One region of the Pseudomonas sp. MM213 genome, then DNA from elsewhere that is predicted to be linked to it. Evidence: riboswitches for the same ligand, from Rfam matches in the RefSeq annotation. Region 1 holds a riboswitch; the other holds the start of a gene.
The links. Region 1 has a riboswitch for cobalamin ahead of cobW (cobalamin biosynthesis protein CobW). Riboswitches for the same ligand answer to the same signal wherever they lie in the genome.
Positions count from the first base shown of each region.

Region 2: linked by a shared signal. The riboswitch ahead of cobO (cob(I)yrinic acid a,c-diamide adenosyltransferase) and the one ahead of cobW (cobalamin biosynthesis protein CobW) in region 1 are both predicted to bind cobalamin.

Region 1 covers NZ_CP081943.1:825,760-829,159, reverse strand. The annotation lists partial or broken gene cobN (cobaltochelatase subunit CobN) at 1-48, opposite strand, end outside; gene cobW (cobalamin biosynthesis protein CobW) at 52-1,119, opposite strand; cobalamin riboswitch at 1,216-1,427, opposite strand; cobalamin riboswitch at 1,606-1,833, shown strand; gene K5R88_RS03900 (CbtB domain-containing protein) at 1,954-2,148, shown strand; gene K5R88_RS03895 (CbtA family protein) at 2,160-2,864, shown strand; gene K5R88_RS03890 (cobalamin biosynthesis protein) at 2,861-3,274, shown strand; gene cobM (precorrin-4 C(11)-methyltransferase) at 3,357-3,400, shown strand, end outside.
Region 2 covers NZ_CP081943.1:6,520,188-6,523,587, reverse strand. The annotation lists gene K5R88_RS29725 (cobyrinate a,c-diamide synthase) at 1-1,028, opposite strand, end outside; gene cobO (cob(I)yrinic acid a,c-diamide adenosyltransferase) at 1,025-1,636, opposite strand; cobalamin riboswitch at 1,718-1,952, opposite strand; gene K5R88_RS29715 (hypothetical protein) at 2,107-2,691, shown strand; gene K5R88_RS29710 (PQQ-dependent sugar dehydrogenase) at 2,760-3,400, shown strand, end outside.

The sequences.
Region 1 (3,400 bases):
GTTGTCATCCGAGACGAAACCGCCGGGCTGGGTCCTGAGCAGGTGCATGGGTTAAACGCTGAGCGCGGCGCGCAATTGCGCTTCGAGTTGCGCGGCGTCGAGCGCCTGGCCGATCAGCACCAGACGCGTGGTGCGCGCTTCGTCGGCGCCCCACTGACGGTCGAAATGCTTGTCGAAACGCGTGCCCACGCCCTGGATCAACAGACGCATCGGCTTGTTCGGGATCGCCGCGAAACCCTTGACCCGCAGGATGCCGTGCTTGACCACCAATTGCGTCAGCGCGTCCATCAACAGGCTTTCGTCGGCTTGTGGCAGTTCGATGGAAATGGAGTCGAACGCGTCGTGATCGTGGTCGTCATGGTCATCGCCGTCGTGGTGATGATCGTGGTGGCTATGACGGCTGTCGATGTGTTCTTCGGAGCCGGCGCCGAGACCGATCAGCACGTCCAGTGGCAGGCGACCGCTGCTGGCTTCGATGACTTTGACGGCGGGCGGCAGTTCTTCGGCGACTTCCAGGCGTACGCGGGCCAGGTCTTCGGCGCTGATCAGGTCGGCCTTGTTGAGAATCACCAGGTCGGCGCTGGCCAGTTGGTCGGCGAACAGCTCGTGCAGCGGCGATTCGTGGTCCAGGTTCGGGTCGAGTTTGCGCTGGGCATCCACTTGGTCCGGGAACGCGGCGAACGTGCCGGCCGCCACGGCCGGGCTGTCGACCACGGTGATCACCGCGTCAACGGTGCAGGCGCTGCGGATTTCCGGCCACTGGAAGGCCTGGACCAAAGGTTTTGGCAGGGCCAGGCCCGACGTTTCGATCAGAATGTGATCGAGGTCGCCGCGACGGGCCACCAGTTCACGCATCACCGGGAAAAATTCTTCCTGGACGGTGCAGCACAGGCAGCCGTTGGCCAGTTCGTAGACGCGGCCGTTGGCTTCTTCTTCGGTGCAACCGATGGAGCACTGCTTGAGGATTTCGCCGTCGATGCCCAGCTCGCCGAACTCGTTGACGATCACCGCGATGCGGCGGCCCTGCGCGTTATCGAGCATGTGCCGCAGCAAGGTGGTTTTGCCCGAGCCGAGGAAGCCGGTAACGATGGTGACGGGGAGTTTGGCCAGTGTTTTCATCGGATGCCCTTTGGCAAGGTGGCGGGCATGCGGGACGACGACCGCAGCGACAGGCGCGCGGAAGAGTTCGCCACCGGATCACCCCGCCCGGTTGTAGTGAGAATTCGTGTCGAGGCAGGTCTCCTGGCTGACGGTGTGCCTGTCGCGAGACTGGCGTTGGCTGCGCCTTTCCGCGAACCCGTTGGACAGGTTTGCAGTGGCGTGGCAGCGAACATCACCGTTCACAGTTGCGGGGGCAGCCGCGGCATCGACCGCGTTCCCTTCTTAGCTCCGGCAAACGCCGAAGAACCTCGAATGCGCAAGGCTACGCATGGTGTGGGGGCGGGTCAATGTCTTGTGGCGCCCGTACCGGCCCCTTCGCGGGCAAGCCTCGCTCCTACAGAGAAATGCGATCCCCTGTAGGAGCGAGGCTTGCCCGCGAAGAATCCACCTCGGTTCCGAGTTGAGAACCCTTGCCAATTGACGCCCAACCCCCGCCCATGCTCTCCTACACACCTTGTTACGGGTGCCCTTCACAGGGTGAAACGGGAAACCGGTGATTCATGTGCTTTACTCAAAGCCATGTCAGTCCGGTGCTGCCCCCGCAACGGTAAGCGAGCGAAGCGTCAGATCCACTGTGCCAGCAGTTCGGCATGGGAAGGTGACGCTTGCAGGTTTCGGCTGACGCCAAAGCCCCTCGTGAGCCCGGAGACCGGCCCGCAACACAAAGTGACGATTACGTTCACTGAATAACAAACCCGCGGTGGGCGGGCGCTGTTTGAATCTCTGCGAGCCCGATTCGCAGGGGTCTTCCATGCGCTCTATTCACCCGCTGACAGACCAGAGGGAAGCGCCATGTCGATCATCAGCAGCACCGGCCACACATCCACCAGCACCACCACGACCACCCTGGCTCAACGCCTGACCGCCGCCGTCTGCGCGTCGATCCTAGGCGCGTGCCTGGTGTATTTCGCCGGTTTCTCGCACATCGAAGCGGTGCACAACGCTGCGCACGATACCCGTCACAGCTCCGCCTTCCCGTGCCATTGAGACCTGTCGACATGATCAAGCGTATTGCGCAAACCGCAGGTTTCACAGGGCTGCTGGCCGCCCTGTTGCTGACTCTGCTGCAAAGCTTCTGGGTCGCTCCGCTGATTCTGCAGGCCGAGACTTACGAAAAATCCGAGCCGGCCGCTGTTGAAGTTCATGAACACGCCGCCGGTACCGCCGCTCACACCCACGATGCAGAAGCCTGGGAGCCGGAAGACGGCTGGCAGCGCGTGCTGTCGACGACTGGCGGCAACCTGGTAGTGGCTGTCGGTTTCGCCCTGATGCTCGCGGGCCTCTACACGCTGCGCTCGCCGACCAAAACCTCGCAGGGCTTGCTCTGGGGCCTGGCCGGTTACGCGACGTTTGTACTGGCACCGACCCTCGGCCTGCCGCCGGAACTGCCGGGCACGGCAGCAGCTGACCTGGCACAACGGCAAATCTGGTGGATCGGAACTGCAGCGTCCACCGCCGTTGGCATCGCGCTGATCGCTTTCAGCCGCCACTGGCTGATGAAGATCCTGGGCGTGGCGATTCTCGCCGTCCCTCACGTGATCGGTGCACCACAACCGGAAGTGCACTCGATGCTCGCGCCGCAAGCCCTGGAAACGCAATTCAAAATCGCTTCGCAGCTGACCAACCTCGGATTCTGGCTGGCCCTGGGCCTGATCAGCGCCTGGTTGTTCCGCCGCAAAAGCGATGGTCAATACCACGCATGAGCGACACCAGCACAGCGCCGACGTTAGTGGTCGGCCTGGGCTGCCAGCGCGGCTGCCCCGTCAGCACGCTTCGGGCGTTACTCGATCAGGCATTACAGGCGCATCAAATCGGACTTCAGCAGATCACGGCGTTGGCCAGCATCGACCAGAAGCGCGACGAACCGGGCCTGATCGAGCTTGCCGCACAACTCGAATTGCCGCTGACGTACTTCAGCAGTGAAGAACTGGCCGGTTATCAACCGCAACTCAGCCACCGTTCGGAAATCGCTTTTGAGCGCACCGGCTGCTACGGCGTAGCAGAAAGCGCCGCCCTCGCCCTTGCAGAACAACTGGCCCAGGCGCCGGCAAAACTGCTGATTTCCCGACAAAAATATGCCCAGGCGACCCTGGCATTGGCCTGCGCTGCGTAAAATCCCCGATAATCCTCGCCTTCGATCATGAGCAATCTTCATCTGAAGCCTTGCCCAGCCCCTTTTTTGACAGGAAACGACGATGACCGTCTATTTCATTGGCGCAGGTCCCGGCGACCCGGAACT
Region 2 (3,400 bases), 1.1 Mb from region 1:
ACCAGCTCCGCCCGCGTGCCTTCGACATCGGTCAGCGAATCGAGCAAATACAACATGCCGCCACACTCGGCCAGCAAGGGTTTACCCACCGCGTGATGAGCGCGGATGGCGTTGAGCATTTGAGTATTCCGAGACAGCGCCACATGGTGCAATTCCGGGTAGCCGCCCGGCAGATAGAGGCTGTCAGCCTCCGGCAATTGGGTGTCGCGGATCGGCGAGAAGAATGACAATTCGGCGCCCATGGCCCGGAGCAAATCCAGGCTCGCACCGTAGGTGAAAGCGAACGCCTCATCACGGGCCACGGCGATTCGGACACCGGCCAGCAACGGCTCGGCGGCGATCACTTCTGGAGCGGCGAATTCCACAGGCGGTGGCAGCGTAACGTCGCAGCTGTTGGCCAGCGATTCGGCCGCCGCGTCGAGGCGCAGGTCGAGGTCATTCAGCTCGCTGGCTTGCACCAGACCAAGATGCCGACTCGGCAGCTCGATCCCGGTTTCCCGGGACAACGCGCCGTACCAGCGCAAGCCTTCGGTCAGGCTGCCTTCGAGCAATTGCGCATGGCGCAAGGTGCCCACGCGGTTGGCCAGCACGCCGGCGAACGGCAAGTCCGGCTGATACTTCGCCAGCCCCAGCGCCAGCGCACCAAAGGTCTGCGCCATCGCCGTGCCGTCGATCACCCCGAGCACCGGCACACCAAAGTGCCGCGCCAGATCGGCGCTGGACGGCGTGCCGTCGAACAGGCCCATGACACCTTCGATCAGGATCAGGTCCGCTTCACCGGCGGCTTCCCACAACAGTCGACGACTTTCCTGCTCGCCGACCATCCACATGTCCAGTTGATACACCGGCGCACCGCTGGCGCGCTCGAGAATCATCGGGTCGAGAAAGTCCGGGCCGCATTTGAACACGCGCACCTTGCGTCCCTGATTGCGATGCAAACGGGCCAGCGCGGCGGTGACGGTGGTCTTGCCCTGACCGGAGGCCGGCGCGGCAATCAAGACCGCCGGGCAATGACGTGGTTGATTCACAGCTCGACGCCTTTTTGCGCTTTGATCCCGGCCTGGAAAGCGTGTTTGATGACGCCCATTTCAGTGACAGTGTCAGCCAGCTCGATCATTTCCGGCTTGGCGCCGCGACCCGTGACGACCACGTGTTGCATCGGCGGACGCGCCTGCAAGTCGCTGAGCACCTGATCGAGGTCAAGGTAGCCGTGCTTGAGGGCGATGTTCAGTTCATCGAGCACCACCAGGCCAATCGACGGATCGCGCAACAGTTCGCGGGACACTTCCCACGCGGCTTCGGCGGCGGCGATGTCACGCTGGCGGTCCTGGGTTTCCCAGGTAAAGCCCTCGCCCATCACATGAAAACGCACCTGCTCCGGGAAGCGTCGGAAGAACAACTCTTCGCCCGTGCTGCTGCGCCCCTTGATGAACTGCACCACGCCGCACTGCATGCCGTGGCCCATCGAGCGGGCGAGCATGCCGAAAGCCGAGCTGCTTTTGCCCTTGCCGTTACCGGTCAGCACCAGCAGCAGGCCGCATTCATTCGGGGAGTTGGCGATGCGTTCGTCGATCACGGCTTTTTTGCGCAGCATACGCGCCAGATGGCGTTCGTCACGATCGGGAGTATCAGTCATGGGGGAGCTCTCCGTTGAGGCTGGATAACGGCGGGCAGGCACAAGAATAGACGGCAAGAAGCCTGGCATCGCCCACCGTGATGCCGCTGAATGGATCAGGCCGGTCTCCGGGCTCATGAGCGGCGTTTCGCCTGACTGCGCGCCTTCCCATATCGACATTCGACACAGTGGCTCAAGGCGCAGCCTTCACTCATTTACCGTTGCGGGGGCAGCGCCGGGATCGTGACTGTTCATGAATTGAACGAGCGCACTCACCGGCTTCCCTGTTTCACTCTGTCGACCGACGCCACAGAGCACCTGAAACAAGCCGCGAAGGTTAGAGGGTTGGGGGTGGAGCGTCAATTAAAGCCGGGAGACCGTCGGGCGAATAACTGCCGTCGATCAATAAAATGACGCCAATCTTGTGCCACACTCCTAGCAGTGATATCAAAGCGCCACAACCTGACAACACAATAACAAGGGTGAGCCACATGCAAGGCATGACCATCAGCAATCCGAAGCTGGAATTCCTGCGCCCGGTGCTGGAGCGCTGGTTTGACTGTATCGACCGCTACAACGCGGTGCGCGGCGATAACGACACGCCTTACTGGTACGACGAAAAAGCCAACCTCGGCTTGCTCTCGGCTGCCGCGTGGATGGCGGAAATGGTCACGCTGCAGAACACACCCACCCGCAAACAAAACGAGGAAGGCGAACGCAACGCCCGCGCCGACCTGTTCATCGCCAGCAGCGAAGAACGCGCCTTCCTCCAGACCACCCAGCGTTGGCCACGGGTCAACAGCTTGAACCTGACGCAGGCCCTGGCCGATATCACCAGCGACGCCAAGCGCATCAGCTACGCCAGCGACCTGAAACTCGGCTGCCTGTTCGTCGCCCCGCAAAAGGCCCAGCACGGCGCCACGCCGGAAGAACTTCAGGACATGGTCGACGACCTGCAAAAGGAACACAGCTGCGCGGTCGCCTGGTATTTCCCCTACGCCTACCGCAAGTTGCGCAACGAAGCGGGCAACTATCATCCCGGCATCGCCGTACTGTTCAAGGAAGCCCGCGGCTGACCGGTTGAACCATCGCGGGTTTGCACTTCTCTATTGATCAGGTCACTGCATTTATAGGGAAGATCAGCATGCACAAGCCCCGGCTCGTTCTCGTCATCGCCCTCACAGGAGGGCTCGCTGCCTGCAGCGAGACCTCCACCCTGCAAGTCTCCGACGGCACCGGCCCGTCCCCTCGACTGCCAGAACCGAACAAGACCCTGATCCCGACAGTGAACATCGCCCCGGCAATCGGCTGGCCGGACGGCGCGAAACCCACGGTGGCAGCGGGTACGCAAGTGGCGGCATTTGCTGAAAACCTCGATCACCCGCGTTGGCTCTACGTGCTGCCGAACGGCGACGTGCTCGTCGCCGAAACCAATGCGCCGCCCAAACCCGATGATGGCAAAGGCGTTAGAGGCTGGGTCATGAAGAAAGCCATGGGCCGCGCCGGTGCCGGCGTCCCGAGCCCGAACCGCATCACGTTGCTGCGCGACAAAGACCACGACGGCATCGCCGAAACTCGCACGGTGTTCCTGGAAAACCTCAATTCGCCCTTCGGCATGACCCTGGTCGGCAACGACCTGTATGTCGCCGACACGGACCGCTTGCTGCGATTTCACTACCAGGACGGCGCCACGACCATCAAGTCGCCGCCGATCAAAGTGGTTGATCTGCCGGGCGGCACGCTGAATCACCACTGGACCAAAAACGTGATCGCCAGCAAGGACGG